Regions from separate parts of the Streptomyces prunicolor genome, predicted to be linked through region 3. Evidence: riboswitches for the same ligand, from Rfam matches in the RefSeq annotation. Region 3 holds a riboswitch; each other region holds the start of a gene.
The links. A riboswitch is a leader RNA that binds a small molecule or an ion and turns the genes downstream of it on or off. The one in region 3 is predicted to bind thiamine pyrophosphate.
Positions count from the first base shown of each region.

Region 1: another riboswitch for thiamine pyrophosphate. It lies ahead of OG588_RS36005 (thiamine ABC transporter substrate binding subunit); the one in region 3 lies ahead of thiC (phosphomethylpyrimidine synthase ThiC).
Region 2: another riboswitch for thiamine pyrophosphate. It lies ahead of thiO (glycine oxidase ThiO); the one in region 3 lies ahead of thiC (phosphomethylpyrimidine synthase ThiC).

Region 1 covers NZ_CP108676.1:7,796,737-7,806,578, reverse strand. Annotated here, with positions in the region: gene OG588_RS36015 (ABC transporter ATP-binding protein) at 1-233, opposite strand, end outside; gene OG588_RS36010 (ABC transporter permease) at 270-1,871, opposite strand; gene OG588_RS36005 (thiamine ABC transporter substrate binding subunit) at 1,946-3,022, opposite strand; TPP riboswitch at 3,019-3,125, opposite strand; gene rlmN (23S rRNA (adenine(2503)-C(2))-methyltransferase RlmN) at 3,157-4,263, opposite strand; gene OG588_RS35995 (phosphatidate cytidylyltransferase) at 4,371-5,561, opposite strand; gene frr (ribosome recycling factor) at 5,561-6,118, opposite strand; gene pyrH (UMP kinase) at 6,249-7,007, opposite strand; gene tsf (translation elongation factor Ts) at 7,212-8,048, opposite strand; gene rpsB (30S ribosomal protein S2) at 8,240-9,211, opposite strand; gene OG588_RS35970 (murein hydrolase activator EnvC family protein) at 9,491-9,842, shown strand, end outside.
Region 2 covers NZ_CP108676.1:2,850,376-2,860,217, reverse strand. Annotated here, with positions in the region: gene OG588_RS12895 (deoxyribonuclease IV) at 1-307, opposite strand, end outside; gene pknB (Stk1 family PASTA domain-containing Ser/Thr kinase) at 408-2,342, opposite strand; gene OG588_RS12885 (thiazole synthase) at 2,543-3,337, opposite strand; gene thiS (sulfur carrier protein ThiS) at 3,341-3,541, opposite strand; gene thiO (glycine oxidase ThiO) at 3,538-4,701, opposite strand; TPP riboswitch at 4,699-4,810, opposite strand; gene OG588_RS12870 (hypothetical protein) at 4,863-5,201, shown strand; gene OG588_RS12865 (NAD(P)/FAD-dependent oxidoreductase) at 5,246-6,475, shown strand; gene OG588_RS12860 (Rv2175c family DNA-binding protein) at 6,540-6,911, shown strand; gene thiE (thiamine phosphate synthase) at 7,030-7,689, shown strand; gene metF (methylenetetrahydrofolate reductase [NAD(P)H]) at 7,801-8,724, shown strand; gene OG588_RS12845 (hypothetical protein) at 8,781-9,788, shown strand; gene OG588_RS12840 (phytoene desaturase family protein) at 9,820-9,842, opposite strand, start outside.
Region 3 covers NZ_CP108676.1:5,415,117-5,424,958, reverse strand. Annotated here, with positions in the region: gene OG588_RS24870 (cupin domain-containing protein) at 1-40, shown strand, start outside; gene OG588_RS24865 (DUF5326 family protein) at 218-430, shown strand; gene OG588_RS24860 (IclR family transcriptional regulator) at 909-1,682, shown strand; gene OG588_RS24855 (SsgA family sporulation/cell division regulator) at 1,782-2,219, shown strand; gene OG588_RS24850 (YibE/F family protein) at 2,427-3,971, opposite strand; TPP riboswitch at 4,043-4,232, shown strand; gene thiC (phosphomethylpyrimidine synthase ThiC) at 4,225-6,063, shown strand; gene OG588_RS24840 (serine hydrolase domain-containing protein) at 6,123-7,352, opposite strand; gene OG588_RS24835 (hypothetical protein) at 7,591-8,700, shown strand; gene OG588_RS24830 (hypothetical protein) at 8,853-9,713, opposite strand.

The DNA.
Region 1 (9,842 bases), 2.4 Mb from region 3:
ACCCCCGACTGGTCCCGGCCGTCGAGCAACACCCGCCCGGAGTCGAGGGGTTGGAGCCCGGCGACCGCCCGCAGCAGCGTGGACTTGCCGCTGCCGCTGGGGCCGAGCACACACACGATCTCGTGCTCGACGACTCCGAGGTCGACGGCGTCCAACACCGGGCGCCCGCCGAACCGTACGGTCGCGTCCTCAAGGCTCAGCAGCGGCCTGTTCTGCGGCACGCTCGGCGGCATGTTCGGCCGCCTGTTCCGCGGCATGTTCGGCGGCATCTAGAACTCCCCCGTCCGGTCGGTGCGCAGCCGCTCAAGGACCAGCAGGGCCACCGCGCACACCACCATCAGAATCGTCGAAAGGGCCATCGCCTGGCCGTAGTTGAGATCACCGGGCCGGGACAGCAGTCGGGCCACCGCGACCGGCAGGGTCGGGTTGTCGGGCCGCGCGATGAACACGGTCGCCCCGAACTCCCCCAGCGACACCGCGAACGCGAACCCGGCGGCGATGAGCAACGCCCGCCGTACGAGCGGCAGATCGACCTCGCGCCACACCCGCCAAGGCGACGCCCCGAGCACGGCCGCCGCTTCCCGCAGCCGCCCGTCCACCGCCCTCAGCACAGGCAGCATCGTCCGTACGACGAAGGGGACGCCGACCAGCGCCTGTGCGAGCGGCACCAGGATCCACGAACTCCGCAGATCCACCGGGGGTTTGTCGAGCGAGATCAGGAACCCGAAGCCGACCGTCACCGCCGACACCCCGAGCGGCAGCATCAGCAGCGCGTCGAACCCCCGCACCAGCCGCCCGGCATCGCGCCGGGTGAGCGCCGCGGCGGCGAGACCGCCGATCACCACGGCGATGACGGTGGCGGCGAGGGCGTACTCCAGCGAGTTGCCGATCGCGGCGATCGGCGGGACCAGGAAGGTGCCGCCGTCGTCGTGGGTCAGCGCCCGGTAGTACCCGAAGTCCGGTGTGTCGAGCGACCGTTGGACCAGCACGGCGAGCGGCAGCAGAAGCAGTACGGCGATGGACGCGACGACTCCGGCCAGCAGGGACCACTGGCCGGCCCCGCGCGGGCGCCGTGCGGTCACCGACGGGTCCACGAGCCGTAGGGCGCTCTCCCGGCGTCGTACCGTCCAGGCGTGGACGGCGAGGATCGCGCCGACCGCGACGAACTGGACGATCGTGAGGACGGCCGCCGTGGACAGGTCGAAGACCTCCGAAGTCTGGCGGTAGATCTCGACTTCGAGGGTCGAGAAGGTCGGGCCGCCGAGGATCTGGACCACGCCGAAGGACGTGAAGGTGAAGAGGAAGACCATCAGCGCGGCGGCGGCCACGGCGGGCCCGAGCGCGGGCAGCGTCACCTTCCGCCAGGCCCGGAACCGGGAGGCGCCGAGCATCCGCGCGGCCTCCTCCTGGCGCGGGTCGAGTTGGGCCCAGAGGCCGCCCACCGTCCGTACGACGACCGCGTAGTTGAAGAAGACGTGCGCGAGCAGGATGGCCCACACGGTGGTGTCCAGCCGTACGCCCCACAGGTCGTCGAGGAGTCCGCCCCGGCCCACGAGTGCGAGGAACGCGGTACCGACGACGACCGTGGGCAGCACGAACGGGACCGTGACGACGGCCCGCAGGACATGTCTGCCCGGGAAGTCGAAGCGCGCGAAGACGTACGCGCCGGGGAGCGCGACCAGCAGCGTGAGCGCGGTGGACGCAAGCGCCTGCCAGGTGGTGAACCAGAGGACGTGCCGGATGTCGGACTCGACCAACACATCCCCGATACGGCCCAGTTGCCAGGCGCCGTCGACCTTGAGACCGCGCGCGACGATCGCGGCGACGGGGTAGGCGAAGAACACCGCGAAGAACGCGACAGGCAGGGCCATGAGCCCGAGCCGCGTCGCGCTCCCCTTACGGGTTTTCCCCGTCTTTCGCGGGGCTGCCTCAGTCGCCGCTTCGGCTACTTCAGTACGAGCGAGGTCCACGACTTGACCCACTGGTCCCGGTCGGCGGCGATCTTCGCGGGCGCCATGGTCTCGGGGTCCGGGGCCTGGCGGCCGTACTGCACGAACTCCTGCGGCACCGTGGCGCCTTCGATCACCGGGTAGACGAACATGTTGAGCGGCATGTCCTGCTGGAACGCCTTGGTGAGCAGGAAGTCGAGGAACGCCTTGCCGCCCTTGGTGTTCTTGGCGTTGCTGAGCAGCCCCGCGTACTCGGTCTGCCGGAAGCAGGTGCCGTACGACACCCCGGTGGGCGCGGTGGTCGGCTTCGGGTCGGCGTAGATGACCTCGGCGGGCGGCGAGGAGGCGTACGAGACGACGAGGGGCCGGTCGCCGCCTGCCTTCTTGCCCCCGGCGGAACCGGAGAACTCCTGGTCGTAGGCCTGCTCCCAGCCGTCGACGACCTTGACGCCGTTGGCCTTGAGCTTCTTCCAATAGCCCTGCCAGCCGTCGTCGCCGTACTGGGCCGCGCTGCCGAGCAGGAAGCCGAGGCCGGGCGAGGAGGTGGCCGCGTTCTCCGTGACAAGGAGGTTCTTGTACTCGGGCTTGACCAGGTCCGCGAAGGAGGTCGGCGGGGTCAGCTTGTGCTTGCTGAAGTAGGCCTTGTCGTAGTTGACGCAGATGTCGCCGGTGTCGATGGGCGTGACCCGGTGCTTGGTCTGGTCGACGCGGTACTCGGGCTTGACGAGACCTGCGCCCTTCGCGTCGTAGGACTGGAAGAGGCCGTTGTCGAGCGCGCGGGAGAGCAGGGTGTTGTCGACGCCGAAGAAGACGTCGCCCTGGGGGTTGTCCTTGGTGAGGATCGCCTTGTTGACGGCCTGACCGGCGTCGCCGTCCTTGAGGACCTTGACCGTGTAGCCGGACTGCTTCTCGAAGTCCTTGAGGACGCTCTTCGAGACGGCCCACGAGTCGTGGCTGACGAGGGTGACGGTCTTGGAGTCGGAGCCGCCGCTCGTGTCCGACCCCGACCCGCACGCGGAGAGCGTGACCAGGCCGAGGCCGACGAGCACAGCACAGTACTTCTTGGTGTTCACGGTGATGACCGAACTTCCTACCCAGAATGACCTGGGCGAGGTTCAGAGGGTCTGCGGCCCGATTGCCGCACTCTCAGCGCTGCGCGCTCCCCTGTCGGATATGAAGGTGTACGTACAGGTGGTACGGGTGAAGATTACCGCTCGGTGGCCGCGAGCTGGCCGCACGCTCCGTCGATCTCCTGGCCACGGGTGTCCCGGACGGTGACCGGCACCCCATGGGCCGCGATGGCCTCGACGAACGCCTTCTCGTCCTCGGGGCGGGAGGCCGTCCACTTCGAGCCCGGCGTCGGGTTCAGCGGGATCAGGTTGACGTGCACGGGCTTGCCCTTGAGGAGGCGGCCGAGCCGGTCACCGCGCCACGCCTGGTCGTTGATGTCGCGGATCAGCGCGTACTCGATGGACAGTCGGCGCCCCGACTTCGCCGCGTACTCCCAGCCCGCGTCGAGGACCTCGCGCACCTTCCACCGGGTGTTCACGGGGACCAGGGTGTCGCGCAGCTCGTCGTCGGGCGCGTGCAGCGAGATGGCGAGCCGGCACTTGAAGCCCTCGTCGGAGAACCGGTGGATCGCCGGGACCAGTCCGACGGTCGAGACGGTGATCCCGCGCTGCGAGAGGCCGAGGCCGTCCGGCTCGGGGTCGGTGAGGGCACGGATCGACTGCACGACCCGCTTGTAATTGGCGAGGGGCTCGCCCATCCCCATGAAGACGATGTTGGACAGCCGCGCGGGACCACCGGGGATCTCTCCGTCCCGCAACGCCCGCATCCCGTCGACGATCTGGTGCACGATCTCACCGGTCGACAGATTGCGGTCGAGCCCGGCCTGACCGGTCGCGCAGAACGGGCAGTTCATCCCGCACCCCGCCTGCGAGCTGATGCACATGGTGACCCGGTCCGGGTACCGCATCAGCACGGACTCGACGAGCGTCCCGTCGAACAGCCGCCACAGCGTCTTGCGGGTGGTGTCCTGGTCGGTCGACAGATGCCGTACGACGGTCATCAGTTCAGGAAGCAGCGCCTCTTGCAGCTTGGCGCGCGAACCGGCGGGGATGTCGGTCCACTCCGCCGGGTCGTGCGCGAACCGCGCGAAGTAGTGCTGCGAGAGCTGCTTGGCGCGAAACGGCTTCTCCCCGATCGCGGCGACGACTTCCTTGCGCTCGGCGGGCGTGAGATCGGCAAGGTGCCGCGGCGGCTTCTGGGCTCCGCGGGGGGCGACGAATGTGAGTTCTCCGGGCTTAGGCATGGCCCTACCAGTGTCGCAGACATACGAAGAGGGACTCGCCGCCCTGTGGACAACGAGCCCCTCGTACGCAAAACCGCAGGTCAACCGCTCCGTAAGCCGGCCGGTTCTCAGCCGGAGCCGACGAACAGCACCAGCAACAGCCACACCACCGGAGCCGTCGGCAGCAAGGAGTCCAGCCGGTCCATGATGCCGCCGTGCCCCGGCAGCAGCGTGCCCATGTCCTTGATGCCGAGGTCGCGCTTGATCATGGACTCGCCGAGGTCGCCCAGCGTGGCGCTGGCCGCGACCGCGAGGCCCAGGATCAGGCCCTGCCACCAGCTGCCGTCGTCGATCAGGAACTGCATGCACAGCGCGCCCGCCACCATCGCGAAGGACACCGCCCCGAACAGGCCCTCGCGGGTCTTTCCGGGGCTGATGCGCGGGGCGAGCTTGTGCGTGCCGAAGCGCCAGCCGATGGCGTACGCCCCGGTGTCGCTGACCACGGTCAGCAGCAGGAATGTCAGGACCCGCCAGGCGCCGTCGTCGGCGGTGAGCATCAGGGCGACGAACGTGGCCAGGAACGGCACGTAGAACGCCGCGAAGACGCCCGCCGTGACGTCCTTGAGGTAGCCCTCGGGCGGTTCCGTCATCCGCCAGACGAGGACGGCGAGCGCCGTGAGCGCCATGGCGACCCAGGCTCCCTCAGGACCCCGGACGTAACCGGCGACGACCATCGCGGCGCCGCCGACCGCCAGGGGCACTAGGGGCGCCTTGATGCCCTTGCGCTCCTGCAGCCGCGAGGTGAGCTCCCACAGGCCGACCACGACGGCGACCGCTATCACTCCGACGAACGCGGCCTTCACCACGAAGAGGGACGCGATGATCACCACGGCGAGCCCGACGCCGACCCCTATGGCCGCACCGAGGTCCCGGCCCGCGCTCTTCTTCTGCGGGGCGGGCGCCGGTGGCGGGACGTCGGGCATGGGCTCCGGATTCTGCGGCACCGCCCCGTAGGGCTGCGCCTGCGGCGTGTCAGAGGGCTGCGTCCGCGGGTCGTACGGCTGTGACTGCCGTACGTCGTACGGCGGTTGCTGCGTCTCGTCGCGGAACAAGGGGCCGCTCAGCCGAGCGGCCCCCCGGTCGTCATCCTGGTGTCCGCCGTATGCGGGCTCGTCGGGCACGATGGGCATGGGGCGAGTCTGCTGCGCCTCAGGCGCATCGTACGTGGGACCCGCCGGGGCAGCCCCCTGGACAGGCCCCTGGTCGGACGGCCCCCAGTACCCGGCTTGTGGCGGTGCTCCCCAGGAAGAGTCGTTCATCAGACCTCGAGCAGCTCCGCTTCCTTGTGCTTGAGGAGTTCGTCCACCTGGGCGACGTACTTCGCCGTGGTGTCGTCGAGCTCCTTCTCCGCACGACGGACCTCGTCCTCGCCGGACTCCTTGTCCTTGACGAGCTTGTCCAGGGCGTCCTTGGCCTTGCGGCGGACCGCGCGGATGGACACCTTGGAGTCCTCGGCCTTGGTCCGGGCGACCTTGATGTAGTCCTTGCGGCGCTCCTCGGTCAGCTCGGGGAAGGTCACTCGGATGATGTTGCCGTCGTTGCTGGGATTCACGCCCAGGTCCGAGTCGCGGATCGCCTGTTCGATGTTCCGCAGCGCGGTCTTGTCGAACGGGGTCACCACGGCCATGCGCGGCTCCGGCACGGAGAACGAAGCCAGCTGGTTGATCGGCGTCAGCGCTCCGTAGTAGTCCGCCACGATCTTGTTGAACATCGCCGGGTGCGCACGGCCGGTGCGGATCGCGGCGAAGTCCTCCTTGGCGACCACGACGGCCTTCTCCATCTTCTCCTCGGCCTCGAGGAGGGTCTCTTCGATCACCACTTGCTCCTGCGTGTCTTGAGTAGGCCCGGCTGCTGTGCTGTGTCGGCGTCGGCGGCCGGCTGCGTCGCGTCTTCTTCCTGCACGGTTCCCGACCGGCAGGACATTGTCCATCCCCCGGTCAGGGTCATCAGCCCTGGCTGCCTTGGTCACCCACAAGCGTGCCGATCTTCTCACCCTTGACGGCGCGGGCGATATTGCCCTCCGCCAGAAGCTCGAAGACCAGGATCGGAAGCTTGTTGTCGCGGCACAGCGTGATGGCGGTCATGTCCGCGACCTTCAGGTCCTGGGTGATGACCTCGCCGTAGCTGAGCGAGTCGAACTTGACGGCCTCGGAGTTGGTCTTCGGGTCGGAGTCGTAGACCCCGTCCACGCCGTTCTTGCCCATCAGCAGCGCCTCGGCGTTGATCTCCAGGGCGCGCTGGGCGGCGGTGGTGTCGGTGGAGAAGTACGGCATGCCCATACCGGCGCCGAAGATGACCACGCGGCCCTTCTCCAGGTGGCGCACGGCGCGCAGCGGGATGTACGGCTCGGCGACCTGACCCATGGTGATGGCGGTCTGGACGCGGCTGTCGATGCCCTCCTTCTCCAGGAAGTCCTGGAGCGCGAGGCAGTTCATCACCGTGCCGAGCATGCCCATGTAGTCGGAGCGGGCCCGGTCCATGCCGCGCTGCTGGAGTTCGGCGCCGCGGAAGAAGTTGCCGCCGCCGATGACGACGGCGACCTCCGCGCCGTCCCGTACGACGGCCGCGATCTCACGGGCGATCTTGTGCACCACATCGGGGTCGACGCCCAGGCCACCGCCGCCGGAGAAGGCCTCTCCGGACAGCTTCAACATGAACCGGCCGCGTACCTTGCCGTCGTCGGTCTTCTGGGGCTTGGTGGTCATGACGTTCTCGCCTCTTTTACGTGGTCGCACATACGAAGAAGGCCACTGCCGGTGGGGTGTGGTTCGCATCCCATGCTCGGCAATGGCCTCCTCGTCAGATCTGCTGTCGTCCGCCACGCGCGCGTGCGCGACGGCGTACCGGCTCGACTGCTGACGACCCTAGCGGGATTCCGCGGGGCGCCGCGCGTCGATCGCGGTACGGACTCAGATGCCGACCTTGATGCGCGTGAAGCGCTTCAGGGTGACACCCGCCTCGTCCAGAACCTTCTGGACGGACTTCTTGGGGTCGAGCGCGTACGGCTGACCGAGCACCGTCGCGTCCTTGAAGAAGCCGTTGACGCGACCCTCGACGATCTTGGCGATCGCGGCCTCGGGCTTGCCCTCGGCGCGGGTGACCTCCTCGGCGATGCGGCGCTCGGACTCGACGACCTCGGCCGGCACGTCCTCCTTGGCCAGGTACTTCGGCGCGAAGGCGGCGATGTGCTGGGCGACACCGCGGGCGACCTCGGCGTTCGGCTTGTCCAGCTCGACGAGGACACCGATCTGCGGGGGCAGGTCGGGCATCGTGCGGTGCATGTACGCGGAGACGTAGCCGTCGGTGTACTGGGCGAAGCGGTCCAGGACGATCTTCTCGCCCAGGTTCGCGTTGGCCTCGTCGACGAACGCCTGAACCGTCTTGCCGGACTCGATCTCGGAGGCGAGGAGCGCCTCGATGTCGGCCGGGGAGGTGGCGGCAACGTGCTGGGCGATCTGGTTGGCGACGGCCTGGAACTTCTCGCCCTTGGCGACGAAGTCCGTCTCGCACTTCAGCTCGACCAGGACACCGGAGGTGTTGTCGTCGGCGATGACGGAGACCACGGCGCCGTTCTCGGCGGAGCGGCCCTCGCGCTTGGCGACGCCCTTCTGGCCCTTGATACGGAGCGCCTCGACGGCCTTCTCGACGTTGCCGTCGGCCTCGTCCAGGGCCTTCTTGCAGTCCATCATGCCGGCGCCGGTGAGCTCGCGGAGCTTCTTGACGTCGGCGGCGGTGTAGTTCGCCATGATCTGAAAATCTCTTCTCGGAGTTCGAAGTCTCGAAGTCGGCGGCGGCCGCGTGGTGAGCGGGCTTCCGCCAAAGATCTACGGGCTACGAAGATCTAGGGGCTGTGGATGAACGGCGGGTGGCGCGGTCCGCACCACCCGCCGTCACTTCAGTCAGCCCTTTGGCCCGGAAGGTCAGGCCGTTGGCCGGGTCAGGCCTGCTCGGCCTCGGCGGCCGGAGCGGCCTCGACCTCAGCCTCGGCGACCGGAGCGGCCTCGGCGGCGGGGGCCTCGACCTCGGCAGCGGCCTCAGCGGCGGGAACCTCGTCGGCCTGCTCGGCGTCGGCGACCTTCTCCGTCTCGGCGGAGGTCTGCACCTCGGCCTCGGCGGCCGGAGCCTCGTCAGGCTTCTTCTCGCCCTCGAGCAGGTCGCGCTCCCACGCGGCGAGCGGCTCGCCGGCGGCCTTGTCACCCTTGGCCTCGGCGGCGACACCGGAGCGGCTGATGAGGCCCTCGGCGACGGCGTCGGCGATCACGCGGGTGAGCAGGGTGACGGAGCGGATCGCGTCGTCGTTGCCCGGGATCTTGTAGTCGACCTCGTCGGGGTCGCAGTTCGTGTCGAGGATGGCGACGACCGGAATGTTGAGCTTCCGGGCCTCACCGACCGCGATGTGCTCCTTCTTGGTGTCCACGATCCAGACGGCGCTGGGAACCTTGGACATCTCGCGGATACCACCGAGGGTCTTCTCCAGCTTGGCCTTCTCGCGCGAGAGCACGAGAAGCTCCTTCTTGGTGAGACCGGACGCGGCGACGTCCTCGAAGTCGATCTGCTCGAGCTCCTTGAGGCGCTGCAGACGCTTGTAGACGGTGGAGAAGTTGGTGAGCATGCCGCCCAGCCAGCGCTGGTTGACGTAGGGCATGCCGACGCGGGTGGCCTGCTCGGCGATGGCCTCCTGCGCCTGCTTCTTCGTACCGACGAACATGACCGTGCCGCCGTGGGCGACGGTCTCCTTGACGAACTCGTAGGCGCGGTCGATGTACGACAGCGACTGGAGCAGGTCGATGATGTAGATGCCGTTGCGCTCCGTGAAGATGAAGCGCTTCATCTTCGGGTTCCAACGACGGGTCTGGTGACCGAAGTGGACGCCGCTTTCCAGCAGCTCCCGCATCGTGACGACGGCCATGGCCGTTCTCCTTGATTTACTCGGTTGTGCCGCGAGCACCGGACGGCACTCGCGCCTGACGCCCACGTGCGCGTGCCCAGAGGACCGAGGAGCGCTGACACCGGTTTCGTCTTACGACGGAGGACCGGATGCCGGGGCGTGCGAAGTCGACCCGGTGACCCGGATCGCCAAAGGAAGTGTACGGGACCCGCGAGGCACCGGGTGACGCCGTTGTCCACAGCCCCTCGTCGGTCCACAGGTCCCGGCCATGATCGACTCGGATACGGCACGGTTTGTGCCATGCGAACGCGACGACGTGACCTTCCTGTGCGCGCAGCCCTGGCGTTACTGCTGGGCCTGCTGCTGACCTTCTCGACCTGCACGGCCCGGGCGAACGACAGCCCACCACCCGTACCCGCAGTCCCGGCCCCCTCAGTACCGGCCATCGCCCGCACCTGGCCCGTCGGTTCCCACCCCTTGGTCCTACGCGGCTGGGAACCCCCGGCGACGGTCTACGCCCGGGGCCACCGGGGCGTGGACTTGGCGACCCCGGCCGGCGCCGAGGTACGAGCGGTGGCGGCGGGCCGGGTGTCCTTCGCGGGTCGGGTGGCGGGGAGAGGGGTGGTCGCGGTCGAACTGACCGGCACGGACT
Region 2 (9,842 bases), 2.6 Mb from region 3:
CGATCTCCCGCCCGCGCCGCAGTGAGTGCCGGAGAGATTCCACCGACTTCTCCACCGTGGCCTCGGTGTGCGAGCCGAAGTTGATCAGGTACGGGGCGTGCACGTACGCCGGGATCGACTCGGCCTCGCAGACCGCGCGGAACTCCTCGTCCTGGCGCGGGTTCCCGACCGGTGTGGCCCAGCCGCGCGGGTTGGCGACGAAGACCTGCACGGTCTCGGCGGCCAGCTCACGGGCGTAGGACAGCCCCACGGAGTGGAGACCGCCGGCGACCGGGACATGGCCGCCGACCGGGTTGCGGGAAGGGATGCGGGAGGGGAACTCGGGGGCGCTGGAAAGGGATCCGGGGGTGCTGGAAGGGGGCTCGCTGCTCACCCGTCCAGGGTGTCACGCGCGCGTGCCGCCCCCGTCACCGGATGGTGATCGTGATCGTCGACCCCTTGGGAGCCTGCTCGCCCGCGTCCACGGACTGGCTCTTCACGGTGTCGCCGAACAGGCCCAGGATGCCCCGGTCCTCCTTGACCTCGAAGCCGGACTGCTCAAGGAGCTTCGTCGCGGCGTCGACGCTCGCGCCGACCACGCTCGGGACCTCGACCATCTCCCGGCCCTTGGACACCGTCAGCGTCACAGTGTCGCCCTCGGCGGCCTGGCTGTCGCCGGCCGGGGTCTGCTGGGCGACCTGGCCCGCGTCGTACTCCGAGGTGATCTGGGTGTCCGACACCGTGACCTTGAGACCGGCCTCCTGGAGGTCCGACTTCGCGTCGTCCAGGTCCTCGCCGGTCACGTCGGGCACGTCGACCGCGCTGCCCTTGCTGACGGTCATGGCGATCGCCGAGCCCGCGTGGCGCTCGGTGCCCGCCTCCGGGTCCGTGCTGATCACGAGGCCCTTGGCGACGTCGTCGCTGAACTCCCTGGTGACCATGCCGGCCGCCAGCCCGTCCTGCTTCAGCAGGGTCTGCGCCTTGGCCAGGCGGGTGCCCGTCAGGTCGGGGACCTTCACGGTCTCCGGGCCGTCCGAGATGGTCAGGGCCACCGAGTCGTTGTCCCGGATGCGGGCGCCGGACACCGGGTCGGTGCTGATGACGGTGCCGCGCTTCACGGTGTCGCTGTACGCGTGGTCGACCTTCTTGACGTCGAGACCGGCGTCCTTCAGCCGCTCCTTCGCCTGTGCCTCGGTCTTCGCCAGCAGCGGCGGGACCTTGGTGAACTGGCCCGAGTTGATGTACCAGACGCCCGCCCCGACCCCGACGATCAACAGCAGGGCGGCGACGATCGCCAGCAACCCGCGCCGGGGCCGCCGCGCCTCGCGCCGCCGGGGCGGCAGCGGCGGCCCGCTCTCGAACCGGCTCGTCCGGTTGAACGGGGCGCCGGGCTCGTCGTCCTCGTTGACCGGCAGCGGACGCGGCACGGTCAGCGAGCGCGGGATCACACTCGTACGGTTCTCGGCGTTGGGATACTCCGAGGTCAGCGCCTGCGGCGGCACCGCGTCCAACTGCTCGGTACTCAGCCTCGACCGCGCCTCGCGGACCATCCCGAACAGCGCGACCGCGTCGTACGGCCGCAGGTCCGGGGTCCGCGCGGTGGCGGTGGCGACCAGCTCGTCCAGCTCGTACGCCAGCCCCGGCACGAGCGCCGAGGGCGGCGGGACGTCCTCGTGCAGGTGCTTGTAGAGCACGATCGCCGCGGAGTCCCCGTCGTGCGGCTTCTGGCCGGTGAGCATCTCGTACAGGACGACACCGCACGCGTACACGTCGACCCGGGGGTCGGCGGTGGTGCCCTCGATCTGCTCCGGCGCGAGATACGACACCGTGCCGAGCACGGACCCGGTGGTGCTGGTGACCGTGTCCACGGACCTGACCAGCCCGAAGTCGGCGACCTTGACCCGGCCGTCGTCCCCTATGAGCACGTTCTCCGGCTTCATGTCCCGGTGCACGAACCCGGCCCGGTGCGCGGCGCCCAGCGCGGCCAGCACCGGCTCCATGATGTCCAGGGCGGCCCGCGGCTGCAGCGCCCCGCGCTCGCGCAGCACGTCCCGCAGGGTGCAGCCGGCGACGTACTCCATGGCCAGATAGACGTACGACCGGTCGGCGCCCTGGTCGAAGACCTGCACCACGTTCGGATGCGCCAGCCGCGCCACGGACTTCGCCTCGCGGATGAACCGGTCCACGAAGTGGGCGTCGGCCGCCAGCGTCGGGTGCATCACCTTGAGCGCGAGAACCCGGTCCAGGCGGGTGTCCACGGCCCGGTAGACCGTGGCCATCCCGCCGACGGCGATCCGCGCGTCGACGCGATAGCGGCCGTCGAGCAACTGCCCGACGAGAGGGTCATGAAGGGTCGTATCCACGCAGGTGAGTGTACGAGCCAAGGCTGAAAGCACGGCCTTTTCGCCCGGTTTCGAGGCGGTACTGCAGCCGACCTGTGACGGATCCCACGAGCGGTCGGCCGCCGACGGCGAGGCAGCCCCACAGGTCGGGCCACCTCTTGGCCGACTGGAAACGGGTGGTGCGCGGGTGGGAGACAAAACGGAAGTGCGGCGCAGGGTGCCTAGAAAGCGGGCCGCTCAGGATCCAGTACCGCCAGACCCTCCGCAGGAGAGGACGCTTCGGCGAAGTGCCTACGGGGGATACGCCCCGCCCGGAACGCCAACCTCCCCGCCTCCACCGCGCTGCGCATCGCCGACGCCATCAACACCGGTTCCTGCGCCCGCGTCACCGCTGAGGCAAGCATCACACCGGCACACCCCAGCTCCATCGCGAACGCCGCGTCGGACGCCGTACCGGCCCCCGCGTCCAGAATCACCGGCACGCGCGCGTGCTCGGTGATCAGCTGGAAGTTGTGCGGGTTGCGAATCCCGAGCCCGGACCCGATCGGCGACCCGAGCGGCATGATCGCCGCACACCCGACGTCCTCCAGCTTTCGTGCCAGCACAGGATCGTCGTTCGTGTACGGCAGCACGGTGAACCCGTCGTCGACCAGGGTCTCGGCGGCGTCGAGCAGCTCGATCGGATCGGGCAGCAACGTGCGCTCGTCCGCGATCACTTCAAGTTTGACCAGTGAGGTCCCCAGGGCCTCCCGTGCCAGCCGCGCCGTCAGCACCGCCTCGCCCGCCGTGAAGCAGCCCGCGGTGTTGGGCAGCACCCGGATACCGAGCCGTTCCAGGACGGACAGCACAGAGCCGTGCACGGAAGCGTTGACGCGCCGCATCGCGACCGTCGTGAGTTCCGTCCCGGAGGCCACCAGCGCGCGCTCCAGGACGTCGAGGCTGGGCGCACCACCGGTGCCCATGATCAGCCGGGACGTGAAGGACGTACCACCGAGGACGAAGGGGTCGTCGGCCATGGGTCAGCCTCCTTGGACGGCGGTGAGGACCTCGACGCGGTCTCCCTCGGAGAGGGACGTCGACGGCCACTCCGCGCGCGGGACGACGGTTTCGTTGAGGGCGGCGGCCACTCCGGAGGGGGCCGGGGTCAGGGCACGCACCAGGGTGTCGAGAGCCGTGCCGGGAGCGATCTCCCGGGGCTCCCCGTTGACGGAGACGTTCATGCGGACTGCTCCACGAGTGCTCCGGCGCCGAACCGCTTCGGCGTGAACGGGCGCGCCTCGTCCGGGAGTTCACCGGTGCTGAGCGCGTGCGCCAGGGCATCGCCGGTGACCGGGGTGAGCAGCACGCCGTTGCGGTAGTGCCCGGTGGCCAGCAGCAGTCCCGGCAGTGCGGTCGGGCCGAGCAGCGGCGCGTTGTCGGGGGACCCGGGGCGCAGTCCGGCCCGGGTCTCGGTGAGCGGGAGTTCGGTGATCCCGGGGACCAACTCGTGGGCGTCGCGGAGGAGTTCGTAGACACCGCCGGCCGTCACGGTCGTGTCCCAGCCCAGTTCCTCGCTGGTCGCGCCGACGACGAGCTCGCCGTTCTCGCGTGGCACCAGGTAGACGTGGCTGCCGCGCACCATGGCCCGCACGGTCCGGTTCAGGAACGGCGCGTAACGCTCCGGCACGGTCAGCCGCAGCACCTGGCCCTTCACGGGTCGTACGGGCGGCAGGACGTCGTCCGGGACCCCCTTCAGCTGCCCGCTGAGGCTGCCGCACGCGAGGACGACCTGGCCCGCGCCCAGCACCTCGCCCTCGCGCGTGACGACCCCCGTGGCGCGGTCCCGCTCGACCGTGAGCCGCTCGGCCCACGTCCGGTGGAGGACGACCCCGGCCCGCTCGCAGGCGGCCACCAGCGCGCCCGCCAGCCGCCTCGGGTCGACCTGGTGGTCCCCGTCGACCCTGAGCCCCCCGCGGACACCCGGCGCGAGCATCGGCTCCAGGCGCCGGCACTCGCGCCCCGACAGCCACTCGGAGTCGAGCCCCGACTGGTGCTGCAGGGCGTGCAGTTCGCGCAGATGGGCGCGGTCGTCGGCGTCCAGGGCGACGGCGAGCGTTCCGCAACGGCGGTAGCCGAGGTCGAGGCCGGTGAGGTCGGTCAGCTCGGCCGCGAAGTCCGGGTAGCGGTGCGCCGAGGCGAGGTTGAGCGCGAGCAGGGTCTGTTCGCCGTAGTGGAGTTCGGTGACGGCGGCCAGCATCCCGGCGGCCACCTGGGCAGCGCCGCCGCCCGGCTCGGGGTCCAACACGGCCGTGGAGAAGCCGCGTTGGGCCGCGCGCCAGGCCGTGACCAGGCCGATGATTCCGCCCCCGACGACGAGGACGTCTGACGTACGTGTAGGCATGGGCGTCCAGCCCCTCCCTTCGCCGGCATGACCCGGATCAGGTTCGTACGGTCGGAGGCCGCCAGCCTCCCTCTCAGCCCGGTGCGTCCGGACTCCCGCGAGTGCTTGTACGTTGGCCACCCTAGCCCGTACCCCATGTCCCAGTAAGGGAGCCTCCGTCCATGACCCGCTCGCTCGACGGTCTCGTGTTCGCCCCCGTCGCGGACCAGGCACCGGGTCAGGTCGGCACCCGAACCCGGTTCGCGTACCACGAGAAGGACGGCGAGATCTGGGCCGAGTACGCGGGCGGCGATGTCGTGCGCGGGCAACTCGTCGGCACGCGCGCGGGGGACCGATTGGACTTCCGGTACGTGCAGTTGAAGACGGACGGGACGACGTCCAGCGGGCACTGCGTGTCCGAAGTGGTCGAGTTGCCCGACGGTCGCATGCGCCTGGATGAGACCTGGGAGTGGGAGTCCCAGCCGGGAAACGGGACCAGCATTGTGGAACAGGTCACCTGACGCGCCCACTGCCTGACAAATTGTCAGGTGTCTATGGTGATCGAGTGAGCGAGCAGACGCGGGACCAGGGCACGGTGACAGGGCGGCGCGTGGTCGTCGTCGGCGCGGGCATGGCCGGGGTGCAGACCGCGGTCGCGCTGCGGGAGCAGGGCTTCACCGGCACCGTCACCCTGATCGGCGCGGAACCCCATCAGCCGTACGACCGGCCCCCGCTGTCCAAGGCCGTCCTGCTCGGCAAGGCCGAGGGCTCCGCCTTCGACGTCGACTTCGAGGCGCTCGGCATCGAGGTGCAGCTGGGGCGCGAGGTGGTGGGCGTGCGCCCCGCCGACCACGAACTGGACACCGCCGAGGGCCCGGTGCCCTACGACGTCCTCGTGCTCGCCACCGGTGCCGAACCGATCCGGCTGCCGGGCGCCGACGGCATCCCCGGGGTGCATCTGCTGCGCACGCTGGACGACGCCGAGCGGCTGCGGCCGGTGCTCGCGCGGCAGCACGACATCGTGGTGGTCGGCGCGGGCTGGATCGGCGCCGAGTTCGCCACGGCCGCGCGCGAGGCGGGCTGCGCGGTGACCGTCGTGGAAGCCGCCGACCGGCCGCTCGCGGGCGCGCTGCCCGCCGAGGTGGCCGCGCCGATGGCCGCCTGGTACGCCGCGGCCGGAGCCACACTGCGGACGCACGCACGCGTGAAGCACATCGAGCCCGGCGAGGTGGTCCTCGACGACGGCTCACGGCTGCCCGCGGGTGCCGTCGTGGTCGGCATCGGCGCCCGCCCCGCCACCGCCTGGCTGACCGGCTCCGGCATCGAACTGGGCGCACACCGCGAGGTCCTCGCCGACGACGGGCTGCGCACCTCGGTGCCGGACGTGTACGCGGTCGGCGACTGCGCCTCCTTCCCTTCGGGAAGGTATGGCGAGCGCCTTCTGGTCCACCACTGGGACAACGCCCTCCAGGGGCCGCGCACGGTCGCCGCGAACATCGTGGGGGAGACCCCGGCGGTCTACGACCCGGTGCCGTACTTCTGGTCGGAGCAGTTCGGCCGGTTCGTCCAGTACGCCGGTCACCACGCGTCCGCCGACACCACCCTGTGGCGGGGCGACCCGGCCACCCCGGCGTGGAGCGTCTGCTGGCTGCGCGGGGACCGTCTGGTGGCCCTCCTGGCGGTCGGCCGCCCCCGTGACCTGGCCCAGGGCCGCCGGCTGATCGAGTCGGCCACGCCCATGGATCCCGCGCTGCTGGCCGACGCTTCTCTACCGATGAAGGCGGCTATCGCCTAGTTCGTCCCCCCGGGTCGGACCGGCCCGACTTCCGACTGTCAGTCCGGGATGGCACGCTGTTTACGTGACCGAGATTGACGCAAAGATCGATGCTCTCGTCCCCGCCTGGCTCACGCTGCCCGACATCGCAGAAATGCTCGATATCGAGGTGACACGCGTGCGGCAGCTGGTCAAGGACGGCCAAGTCATCGCCGTACGCCGTGGTGAGAACCGCGCGCTGCACGTCCCCGCCGCCTTCATCGACGGGGCCGAGCAGAAGGTCGTCAAGGGCCTGACAGGGACCCTGACGCTCCTGCGGGACGACGGCTTCTCCGACGAAGAGATGCTGGAGTGGCTCTTCACCCCCGACCCCAGCCTGCCCGGCACCCCCGCGCAGGCCCTGAGCGAGAACCGCGGCACGGAGGTGAAGCGTCGCGCCCAGGCGCTCGCCGTCTGACCCGTACGGCCGACCGGTGCACGGGCCGCGGCGACGCGAGGGCCTGCCTGGACAGGCCCCGCCCGCGGCCCGTGCCCGACACCACCACCCGACCAGCAGGACAACGGGGGACACACCCATGCCCGACACCGCCGCAGCCGCCGCCCGCGCGGAACTCTCCGACGCCCGGGTCTACCTCTGCACGGACGCCCGCCGGCGCCAGGGCGACCTCCCGGAGTTCCTGGACGCGGTCCTGGCCGGCGGGGTCGACATCGTGCAGCTGCGCGACAAGGGCATGGAGGCCGCCGAGGAGCTGGAGCACCTCCAGGTGTTCGCCGACGCCTGCGCCCGGCACGGGAGGCTCCTCGCGGTCAACGACCGCGCGGATGTAGCCCACGCCGCCGGCGCCGACGTGCTGCACCTGGGCCAGGGCGACCTCCCGGTCCCCGCGGCCCGCGCGATCCTCGGCGAGGACGTCCTGATCGGCCGCTCCACGCACGCCGAGTCCGAAGCGGCGGCGGCCGCCGTCCAGGAGGGCGTGGACTACTTCTGCACGGGCCCGTGCTGGCCCACCCCCACCAAGCCCGGCCGCCACGCCCCCGGCCTCGATCTGGTCCGGTACACGGCCGCCCTGGGCACCGACCGCCCCTGGTTCGCCATCGGCGGCATCGACCTCGGCAACCTCGACGAGGTCCTCGAAGCGGGCGCCCGCCGCGTCGTCGTCGTACGGGCGATCACGGAGGCCGACGACCCGGGCGCGGCGGCGGCGGAGTTCGCGAAGCGGCTGCGCGGGCTCTGACGGGCGGCCGGGAAGTCGCGCTGTTGTCCGATGGGTGGACAAGAGGGCGACAAACCGGGCAAATTCCCACTTCCGGTTGGGTGACCGCCGCCCCCTGACTAACCTGCGGGTATGGCTTTCGGGACCGCATCGACCAGGACTGATCGCGCACGGACCGTGCGCGACATGCTCGCGACCGGCAAGGAGACGTACTCGTTCGAGTTCTCCGCGCCGAAAACCCCCAAAGGCGAGCGGAACCTGTGGAGTGCGCTGCGGAGGGTCGAGGCGGTCGCCCCCGACTTCGTCTCCGTGACCTACGGTGCCGGCGGCTCGACCCGCGCGGGCACCGTCAAGGAGACCGAGCAGATCGTCGCCGACACGACGCTCACCCCGGTCGCCCACCTCACCGCGGTCGACCACTCCGTCGCCGAACTGCGCAACATCATCGGCCAGTACGCCGACGCCGGGATCCGCAACATCCTCGCGGTGCGCGGCGACCCGCCCGGCGACCCCATGGCCGACTGGGTGGCACATCCCCAGGGGCTGACGTACGCGGCCGAACTGGTCCGGCTCATCAAGGAGTCGGGCGATTTCTGCGTCGGCGTCGCCGCCTTCCCGGCGATGCACCCGCGCTCCCCGGACTGGGACACGGACGTCGCGCACTTCGTCGACAAGTGCCGGGCCGGCGCCGACTACGCGATCACGCAAATGTTCTTCGAACCCGAGTCGTACCTGCGGTTGCGCGACCGCGTCGAGGCCGCGGGCTGCGCGACCCCGGTCATCCCCGAGGTCATGCCGGTGACCAGCGTGCGGATGCTGGAGCGGTTGCCGCAGCTCAGCAACGCCGACATCCCGGCCGCCCTGAAAGAGCGAATCCTCACAGCCAAAGACGATCCGGCCGCTGTACGCTCGATCGGAATCGAGTTCGCCACCGAGTTCTGCGCCCGGCTGCTGGCCGAGGGAGTCCCCGGACTTCACTTCATCACGCTCAACAGCTCCACGGCGTCACTTGAAATCTACGAGAACTTGGGCCTGCACCACCCACCGCGGGCCTAGACCGGTCGCTCCGGAATACGACACACTGCGTAGCGGCCACTGGGAGAGGGGCGTACATGGGCTGGACGGTCCTCTACATCGCGTTCGGCGTCGTCGCACTGTGGTTGCTCGGTGAGGTGCTGCTGCAGTACAAGGCACGCCTGCGCTGGCGGCTGCTCGCTTTCGTCGGGTTCCTGGGTGTCGTGCTCGGGGTGCTGATTCCTTCCGTCGTCGTGATCGGCCTGGGAGCGGTGGCCTTCGCCGTCGGCCAGACCTACGTCACGCTGTCGTTCCGCCGCGGCTTCGAAGCCGGCTGGGCGGTCTCCGGCCGGCCGGGCGCGGGCGGCCTCAAGCGCCGCCGCGGCGAGCCGGACGAGCAGGACCCGAACCTGGACGCCTCCGGCCCCGAGGGCGCGGAGACCGGCTTCCAGGAGTACGGCCAGAACAAGGCCGCCTTCGGCCAGGACGACGACTACGACCGCGACGACGTGTTCACCCCGAACCGCCCCGTCGCCCCCACGGCCGCCGAGACCGCCTCGGTCTACGAGCCGCAGCCCCTCCCGGACGACACCGGTTCCTACGGCGTGTACAGCGCCACCGCGTACGCGAACGCCACGGACCCCAACTACGAGGGCACCGACCAGGCGTACGCCGCGGCGGCCGCGGGCCAGCCCCAGGACCAGGCCTACGCGGCGGCCGACCAGCAGCAGTACGGCTACGACAACACCTACACGGGCTACGACCAGCAGCAGTACGGCTACGACACGACCGGCCAGCAGCAGTACGCCGCGTACTCGGACCCGTACATCGGCACGCAGACCTACGGCGGCACCGGCTACGACACGGGCTACGACGGCCAGCAGCAGTATCCCCAACAGGGCTACACGCAGGACCAGTACGGCAACGCCGGCTACGGCGGCGAGACCCCGGCCGGCGGGGTCTGGGTCCCGCAGCAGCGCAACGACGAGACCTACGGCGGCGAGATGCCACCGGAGCAGCAGTACCCGTACCAGGGCGACGGCCAGCAACAGCCGCAGCAGCAGCCGCAGTCGGGCCCCGGCTACGACGAGCAGTACCGTTTCTGAAGCCTCCTGAGACCCTCCCGCTGAGACCTGCTTACTGGGACCCTCTGAACTGGG
Region 3 (9,842 bases):
CCTGCGGGTGCTGGTGGTGTTCTCTCCACCGGAAGCCTGACTCGCGTCTCAGGGTTCCCTAGGGGAACGGTCAGGGGAGGACAAGGGATGCGAGGCCCCCGTTCGGCCTTCGCCCGCCCTAGCATCGACTGCAGGACATCAGAGATCCGGTGCGGGAGTGCCGGACACGGACCGGACCCGGTACGAGCGACGGGCGGAGAGGTACAGGACGAGGACAATGCGAGAGATCTTCGCGGGACTGCCGTGGTGGGTGAAGTGGGTCGCGGTGCCGGTCATCGCCCTCGTCGTGTTCGGCGGGCTGATAGCGACCGTCGTGACCATCGTCATCGGACTGCTCTTCAAGCTGCTGGTCTTCGTGGCGCTGGTCGGCGGAGTGATCTACGTCGTCCGGAAGTTCACGTCGAGCTCCTCCTCGCGCGGCGACTGGTGAGGTAACTGCTGGGCAACCGGTGATCGGTAACAGGAATCACCGGTTCCCTCGGGCGGGGGAAGTTTTCCGGACAGGCCGTCTGCGGGCGGTGGCGGGCGGTTAAAGTCCGGAATTCGACGCGGGGACGACCCCCGCGGGCGGCGCATCCCCTCCCCGTGTTCCCCGCACGGGCTGCCCCCTCGCGCTCCGGGAGTGACCCTTGGCCACGGTTGACACCGCACCCGTAGAACCACACGCACGCCCAACCCAGCCCGTCCCGCCCACCTGGCCGCGCTCGGTGGCGGTCCCCGCACAACTGCGGCCGGTGTCACAGCCGGGTTCGGTGACACCGCCAGGTCCGGTGGAACGGTCAGGTCCGGCGGCACAGTTGCGCCCGGTGTCACAGCAGCGCCCGGTGGCGACTCCGCTTCGGCAGCGCGACGCGACGGCCACCGACCAGCAGCAGCCCTTCACCGCAGCCCCTGACCGACAGCACTCCGTGACAGCCGACGGCTCGCACCAGTCCGCCGTCACCCTCATCGGCTCCGTCCAGCGGGCCATGCGCCTGCTGGAGTCCGTCGCCGGGCACGAACACGGCGCTCCCGCCAAGCAGTTGGCCCGCGAGACAGGCCTCGCCCTTCCCACGGCGTACCACCTGCTACGCACCCTCGTGCACGAGGGATATCTCCGCCGTGACAAGGGGCTGTTCTTCCTCGGGGAGGCGGCGGAGCGGCTGAGCAGCAGCGGGGCGCAGGAGAAACGTCGCAGCACGATCGTCGACGCCTTGGCGCAATGGCGGGATTTGATCGGCGCACCGGTGTACTACGCGATGTACCGCGACGGCGAGATCGAGGTCCTGTGCGTCTCCGACGCCCCCGGCAATCCGGCGGTCGAGGAGTGGGCGGACTTCCGTGAGACGGGGCACGCGCACGCGATCGGCCAGTGTCTGCTGGCCCAGTTGGACGAGGACGTCCGCCGCGATCACCTCGACCGCTACCCCGTGCGGTCCCTCACGCCGTACACCGTGCGTGACGGTCACTCCCTGGTGCGGCGCCTGGACCGGATGCGGCGGACGGAGCTGGTGGTGGAGCGTCAGGAGTACGCGCTGGGGACGGTCTGCGCGGCGATTCCGATCACGCTCGGCACCACGGCCGCCACGATGGCCATCTCCCTGCCCTCGCATCAGGCCGATCGACTGCCGGCCGCGGCTCGGCAGTTGCAGACCGGGGTCGACCGGCTTCTGGGGTCGCTCGCGCTCTCTATCAGCATCTGAAAACTTACTCCTTGTGATCTAACGTGTACGTTCAGCAATATTCCTTCAGTGTCATGGGGATCATTCCCGGCCAGACGACGGCAGTTGACGGGATAGGCGATGCGCGAGTCCGTACAGGCAGAGGTCATGATGAGCTTCCTCGTTTCCGAGGAGCTCTCCTTCCGTATCCCGGTCGAGCTGGGCTACGAGACGTGCGATCCGTACGCCGTGCGGCTGACTTTCCATTTGCCGGGTGACGCCCCGGTGACCTGGACCTTCGGCCGGGAGCTGCTGATCGATGGGCTGGGCATGGCGTGCGGGGAAGGCGATGTACGCATCGAACCCGTCGACCCCGAAACGCTGGGTGAGGTGCTGATCCGGCTTCAGGTGGGCAGCGACCAGGCGCTGTTCCGCACCGGCGCGGCACCGCTGGTGGCGTTCCTCGACCGCACCGACCGGCTGGTTCCGCTCGGTCAGGAGGGTGCCCTCGCGGACTTCGACGCCCACCTCGACGAGGCGCTGGACCGCATTCTGGCGGAGGAGCAGAGCGCCGGGTGACGTGTTGGTCGGCGGCGGGGGTCGGGGAGTTGGCGTAACGCTTCGTCAAGGGCCCTGAAGCCGCTGGAGGCGCCGTGAGCCCTTGAACATCCACCGAGGCCCTCCGGGCCCGGGGAATCGCAGTAACGCTTCTGCGTGGCTCCCTGGGGCGGTTTTCGCCGTCCACCGCAGTGCTCGCGGCGAGGCAATCGCGGTGCTTGCGGCATCTCAGTGCTTGCGGCGTCGGCCCTTCCCGCCGCGCGCCGCCGCGGGCTTGGCACTCGGCGCCGACGTGGCCGCCGTAGCCGAAGCTGTTCCAGCTGTTCCAGCTGCACCCCTCGGAACCGCCTCGGGTCCCGGGCGGTCGGCCGAGACCACCAGGGCGGCCAGGGCCGTGGTGACCGGTACCGAAGCGACCAGGCCGATCGAGCCCACCAGTGTGCGCACGATCTCCTCCGCGACCAACTCGCTGTTGGCGACCGCCCCCACGCTGCTCTGCGCGATGGAGAAGAGCAGCAACAGGGGCAGGGCCGCGCCCGCGTAGGCGAGGACGAGCGTGTTGACGACGGACGCGATGTGGTCGCGGCCGATGCGGATGCCGGCGCGGTACAGCCCGCGCCAACCCATCGCGGGGTTGGCCTCGTGCAGCTCCCAGACCGCCGATGTCTGGGTGACCGTCACATCGTCGAGCACACCGAGTGAACCGATGATGACACCGGCGAGCAGCAGACCGCTCATGTCGATCGACGGGTAGAGCCCGTGGATCAGGCCCGTGTTGTCGTCCGTGTTGCCGGTCAGTGCGGCCCAGCCGATGAACACCGAGCCCAGGACGCCGATCAGCACCAGTGACATCAGGGTGCCGAGTACCGCCACCGACGTACGGGCCGACAGGCCGTGGCACATGTAGAGGGCGATCAGCATGATGGCGCTCGATCCGACCACCGCCACGATCAGCGGGTTCGAGCCGTGCAGGATCGCGGGCAGGATGAAGAAGTTCAGGATCATGAAGCTGATGGCCAGCGCGACCAGCGCCATGACACCGCGCAGTCGGCCCACCACCACGACGGCCAGCGCGAAGATCCCGGCCAGCAGCGCCATCGGGAACTTACGGTTCACATCGGTGACCGAGTACTGCAGATCCCTGGGCGCGGAGGGCTCGTACGCGACCACGACCTTCTCGCCCTGATGCAACTGCCGTGACTGGTCGGGCTGCACGATCTCCGTGAACGTACGGCCCTTGTCCTTGCCGGTGGAGACCGTGACCGTGGCCTTCTTGCAGGTGCCGGCCGCCTCCTGTGCTGCTGAGGAGCCTTCGGCGGTGGAGGTGTCCCCGGTCGAGCCCCCGCCCGAGGCGTTCACCGAGGCGCAGCTCACGCTGACGACCTTGGTGACCGTGGCCTGCTGTGTCTGCCGGTCGAAGCCGACTCCGGTGCGCTTGTGCGAGGGGGCGCCGCCGGGCCAGAGCACCACCATGCCGACCACGACCGCCACGGTGAACGGGATCAGGATCGCCGCGATGACCTTCCGCAGGTGCCGGGAGACGGGTGCGGCGGGGCCATGGCTGTGTGAATGACCGTGCCCACCGCCCGCACCGGAACCGTGTCCGCCGTCCCCGCCTGGTCCGTGTCCGCCGTCTCCACCCGAACCGTGTCCATCGTCCCCGCCCGTTCCGTGGTCGTGCCCGGAGCCGGAACCGTGATGGTCGCCGGATCCCTGGCCGTGGCCATGGGGCGGCCCGGTCGGCGGGTACGGGGGCTGCTGTGTCGTGGTCACCGCCCGATCATCGCAAGAACGCCGGAGGCCCACTGTTCACCGCGCCACTTATGACGCTAGCGTGGAGGCACCTTTGCACACGCGGGAGCTCGGAGCACCGGGCTGAGAGGGCGCTGACCTTCGTCTTTGCGTTGTTTCACGTGAAACGTCACCTGAATCGAGTGATGTTTCGCATGGAACATCGGCTGACGGAAGCCGCTGCGTCGACCGCCGAACCTGTTACCGGGTAATGCCGGCGTAGGGAGTAGGTCTCATGACCAACAAGGACGCACACACGTCTGCCTTCAGCCAGGACGAACAGCCCATTCCGGGCGGGGAGTTCGCGCGGGCCGAGCAGTCCACGGCGGCCGGACAGCCGACGGAGGCCGAGCGGTCCATCGGCTGGCACAAGGGGTATGTCGCAGGCTCGCGCCCCGATCTGCGGGTGCCGGTCCGTCAGGTGCACCTCACCAACGGGGAGTCGGTGACGCTGTACGACACCTCCGGCCCGTACACCGATCCGCTCGTCGACACCGATGTCCGCAGGGGGCTGGCGCCGCTGCGGGAGAACTGGATCATCGCCCGCGGCGACACCGAGGAGTACGCGGGCCGGCCCGTCCGCCCCGAGGACGACGGGATCAAGCACACCTCACCGCGCGGTGGGCTGCGCAACCTCGACGCGGTCTTCCCCGGGCGGCCTCGTCAGCCGCGACGCGGACGTGAGGGCGTGCCGGTCACGCAACTCGCCTACGCGCGACGGGGTGAGATCACGCCCGAGATGGAGTTCGTGGCCGTACGGGAGAACGTCGAGCCCGAGGTGGTCCGCGAGGAGATCGCGGCCGGGCGGGCGGTGTTGCCGGCCAACGTCAATCACCCCGAGATCGAGCCGATGATCATCGGCAAGCGGTTCCTGGTGAAGGTCAACGCCAACATCGGCAATTCCGCGGTCACTTCCTCCATCGAGGAGGAGGTCGAGAAGATGACCTGGGCGACCCGCTGGGGCGCCGACACGGTCATGGACCTGTCCACCGGCCGGAACATCCACACCACCCGCGAGTGGGTGCTGCGCAACTCCCCCGTCCCCATCGGCACGGTGCCGCTCTACCAGGCGCTCGAAAAGGTCGACGGCCGCGCCGAGGAACTGACCTGGGAGATCTACAAGGACACGGTCGTCGAACAGGCCGAACAGGGCGTGGACTACATGACCGTCCACGCGGGCGTGCGGCTGCCGTTCGTACCGCTGACCGCGAACCGCAAGACGGGCATCGTCTCGCGCGGCGGCTCGATCATGGCGGCCTGGTGCCTCGCGCACCACAAGGAATCGTTCCTCTACGAGAACTTCGAGGAACTGTGCGAGATCCTCGCCGCCTACGACGTCACGTACTCGCTGGGCGACGGCTTGCGGCCTGGTTCGATCGCGGACGCCAACGACGAGGCGCAGTTCGCGGAGTTGCGGACGCTCGGGGAACTCAACACGATCGCGAAGCGTTTCAACGTACAGACCATGATCGAGGGCCCGGGACATGTCCCGATGCACAAGATCAAGGAGAACATCGACCTTCAGCAGGAGATCTGTGATGAAGCTCCGTTCTATACGCTCGGCCCGCTGACGACGGACGTCGCGCCGGCGTACGACCACATCACCTCCGGCATCGGTGCCGCGATGATCGCCTGGTGGGGCACGGCCATGCTCTGCTATGTCACGCCCAAGGAGCACTTGGGCCTGCCCAACCGTGACGACGTCAAGACCGGCGTCATCACCTACAAGATCGCCGCCCACGCAGCCGACCTCGCCAAGGGGCACCCAGGTGCACAGGAGTGGGATGACGCGTTGTCCGACGCCCGCTTCGAGTTCCGCTGGGAGGACCAGTTCAATCTGGCCCTCGACCCGGACACGGCACGGGAGTTCCACGACGAGACGCTTCCGGCCGAGCCCGCCAAGACCGCCCACTTCTGCTCGATGTGCGGGCCGAAGTTCTGCTCGATGAAGATCTCCCACGACATTCGGCGTGAGCACGGCGGCACCCAGGCGGAGGTCGAGGAGGGCATGGCCCGGAAGTCGAAGGAGTTCGCGGCGGCGGGCAATCGCGTGTACCTGCCGATCGCCGACTGACGGCGACCGAGCGGCCCGGCTCTCGGTCGGCTCTTCGTCAGCTCTCGGTCAGTTCTCGGTCAGTTCTTGGCGGGCTGCTCGCACAGGGCGTGGTCGACGAGGGTGCCGGTCGCGCGGTTGAGGGCGGCCAGGTCCGGCGGCGCGGTGGTGGTCGTGATGGAGACCGTCACCGCGCGCCTGCCGTCCGCGCTCACCGCGGGGCGGGTGTTGACGCCCGCGCCGTCGCCCTCGTGGGTGTAGTAGAAACCGCCGCAGGAGAGCGGGATCTTGCGCAGTCCCAGGCCGTAGGTTCCCTCGGGCATCTCGGCCACGTCCTCGGGGTCGTCGGTCCGCTCGACGGTCTGCCGCATCTCACGCCACTGCTCGGCGGGGAGCAACCGGCCGTCGGCCAGGGCGCGGAAGAAGGTGTTCAGGTCGGCGGTGGTGCTCACCACGCCGGAGTCCGCGGTGTGTTGGAGGCTCTGGTCGGTGACGTCGAGACGCTTGCCGTCGGCGGTCGTCAGGTACGCGTTCACGTGCGGGTCGGGCAGGAACGGGTTGAGCCCGGGGATGGAGGTGTTGCGCAGCCCCAGCTTCGCGATCACCCGGTGCGCGACCAGGTCCTGCCAGCTCGCGCCGCCGGCCTCCTCGGCGATCATCCCGGCGAGCAGGTAGTTGGTGTTGGAGTACGCCCAGCGGGTGGGACCGCCCGGCTGGGGTACGAACACCGGCCGGTGCTTCATCGCGACGGCGACCAGGTCCACCGCCGGGGTGGTGTCGTAGCGGTTCTCGTCGAAGTGGTTGATCAGCGCGTCCTGGATCTCCGGGTCGTCGATGTAGTCGTAGAGCCCACTGGTCTGGCGGAGGAGGTCGCGGACGGTGATGCGGCCGCCGTCGTTGCCGTTGCCCGCGACGACTCCCGGCAGCCAGTGTTCGACGGTGTCGTCGAGGGACAGCCGCTTCTCCGCGACGAGTTGGAGGACGACGGTCGCCACGAAGGTCTTCGTCGTGCTCGCCACGCGGAAGTGCGCGTTCCAGGGGACCGGGTCCGTGGAGTCGGCCGTGCGGGTGCCGATACGGGCCATGAGGGGGGCACCGTTCGGGCCGTCGACCCTGGCCAGCACGTTCACATCCCCGCCGCCGGCCTTTCGTACGGCTGCGAGGTCCTGCTGGAGCGTGGCCTCGTTGTAGGGGTGTCGCGCCGCCGCGTGCCCGGCGGTGGTGGCGGTCGCGGCTAGGGGTGAGCCCAGCGCGAGCAATGCTGCTGCCAGCACTGCGGCGCCGGTCTTCTTCGACGACGGCATCTGCATGTTCGTATCCCCCGGTGCTCAGGTTCCTGATCGGTGACGATCACCAGCCAACCGGATCCCGAAGCGCGAGAGGATGGGACTGTCCTCCGCATACGGGGTGCGGCTGGCCCCCGGGTGCGGCGGGAGCCGGAACGAGGGCGAGGTGCCGGGGGTCTCCTGAGCCGGGCGCGCCGCTGGGCGTCGTAACAGAAAAGACAAGATCACTCATGGTCCGATCGAGGTCTCTACTCTGCCTGACATGGGTGGGATCGATCTGGCCAACGGGGTTGTCGGCGCGGTGCTCGGGATGCTGGTCGCCGTGCTGTTCCAGGACCCGATCCAGAACAGCTGGTACAGGCTGCGCACTCGATCGAGGAGCGCGGTGCGCAACCGGCGACGCCGGGAGGAGTCCAGCCCGGCGTGGAGGACTTTCTCTCTCGGCCCCCTTCACACCTCCGCGCTGATCGTCGAAGGGGACGGAGAGTCGTCCATACCGGCGCAAGCCGTCTACATCCAAGTGCTGGACCAGGAAATCGAATTGCCGTCCGACATGGCCGACTGGTGGGTGGAGATCGAGGAGGAGAACACGCGCTTGCGGGCGGAGGGCCGGGCACCGTTGTGGAACGGACCTCGATACGCGGTCGAAACGCTCGACATCTCCCGGACCGCTCTCGAGGAGAAGCCGGAAATCCATCTGCGATTGCGCCCGACGGATTACTACACCTTTCTCGCGGCGCAACAACTGGACCGTCGGCTGCCCGACGGGACCACCCCTCGTTCGCGCTATCTCGATCCTGGCGACCCTTTGCGGGCTCCCGCGTTTCTGCAGTGCAGTCTCGCCGTGAACATCGCGGTGGTGACAGCCGACGACATGCTGGTCGTCAGTCGGCGCAGCAACCACGTCCGCATGGCACCGGGCGTCTGGAACTCGTCCGTCAACGAGGGCATGTCACGGCACATCGACTCGTCCGGCAGGAGCGCCCCGGACCTTTATGCCGTCGCTCGGCGCGGAATGCGCGAGGAACTGTCCATAGAGCCGCACGAGTACACACTCGAACTGCTCGCCTTCGTGCTGGACATCGAGAAGCGTCATTGGAGTGCCCACTTCTACGCCAGACTCAAGGACTTGACCTGCGCGGGTCTGCAAGAGCGGATGAGCAGAGGAGTGGCGGACCGATGGGAACACCAGACCATCGATTTCGTTCCTTTCCGCCCTTCAGCGGTGATCAAGTACATGCTGCGCGCCGATCGCATTCACCTGTGGGCGCCTCTCGCGCCGGCACTCTTCCATCTCGCCCTGGTGCACGCCTACAGCCGCACACCGGTCGAAAGGGCGGGAGCGCAGATCCTTCGACGTATGGCGGACTGAGGGAATGGCGGACTGAGGGAATGGCGGACTGAGCAGGGCAGCGCCCGCCGCCGCGTGACGTGGTCCCCACCACCGTTCTCCCTCGGGTCGCAGTCGGGCCGTGACCGGGCGTTCGGCTTGCGCTCCCCTGGTTGGGGGCGCAAGCCGAGGGGCTACTCCGGCTGGTGTTCGGGCCCCCCGAAGTCCGGGCTGCTGAAGTCCGGGCTGCTGAAGCTCGGACGGTGGCCCGGTTCCGGGCCGTCGTCGGGGCTGGAGAAGCCCGGGCGGTCGTAGCCGAGGTGCGGCATACGACTCGGCCCCGGGGGTGTCGTACGGCGTACCGGTGCCGTCCCCGGAGCCGCGAGCGCGTCCTGGAGGAACGGCAGGATGCCGCGCTCCAGGAGGGCGTCGTGCCAGGCATCCCTGGCGCGGGCCACTTCGCCGCCCGCCTCGCCGTAGGGGCCGGTGTCGGGCGAGGGCCTGTTGCGCAGGGCGGTGAGCAGCAGGCCGACGGCGGCGACGAGGATCGCCGCGGCGGTCATGGCGCCGAACACCCAGCCGGCGGTGAGCATGGTCTGGGCGAACGCCGGTTCGGGGGTGAGCATCTTGAGGATGTAACCCACGAGCAGGAAGATCGCCGCGGCCGTGCCGGCGAGGACGGGGGTGAGGACGGCGGCGACGGCGATGGCGCCCGCACCCTCGGCCGCTTCCCCCAGGGTGGTGGCGAGCCCCATCGCGCCCACGCCGACCGGCTCCGCGGAGCCGGTCTCGTGGACGGTCGACGGGGTGGACGACGCCGGCTGGCGCAGTTCCTCGCGGACCTTCACGTAGTGCTGGTACTCGGTCGCCGCGGCCGCCGTGATGAGAGCGGTGGCGTTCAGCGCCATGGTGCGCAGCTGTTCGGGGTTGAGCCGCTTACCGACTGCGGCCAGTTCCGGGCGGGTAGGGGCGGAGCGCAGCGCCTCGTCGAGGATCCGCTCGTACTCCTGGCGGTCCTCGCTGTGCAGGTGCTGCGGAACGCTGTTCATGTGCATCCCCCGATGCTCCGTAGGGCTTGGGGCTCGCATGCCAACGAGCCGTCGGGCAGAAACGGAGGGGAGCCTGCTACGGATAAGCCGATGGTAGAGCGGCGACGGCACACGGTGACAGGGGGTTTCCAGAAA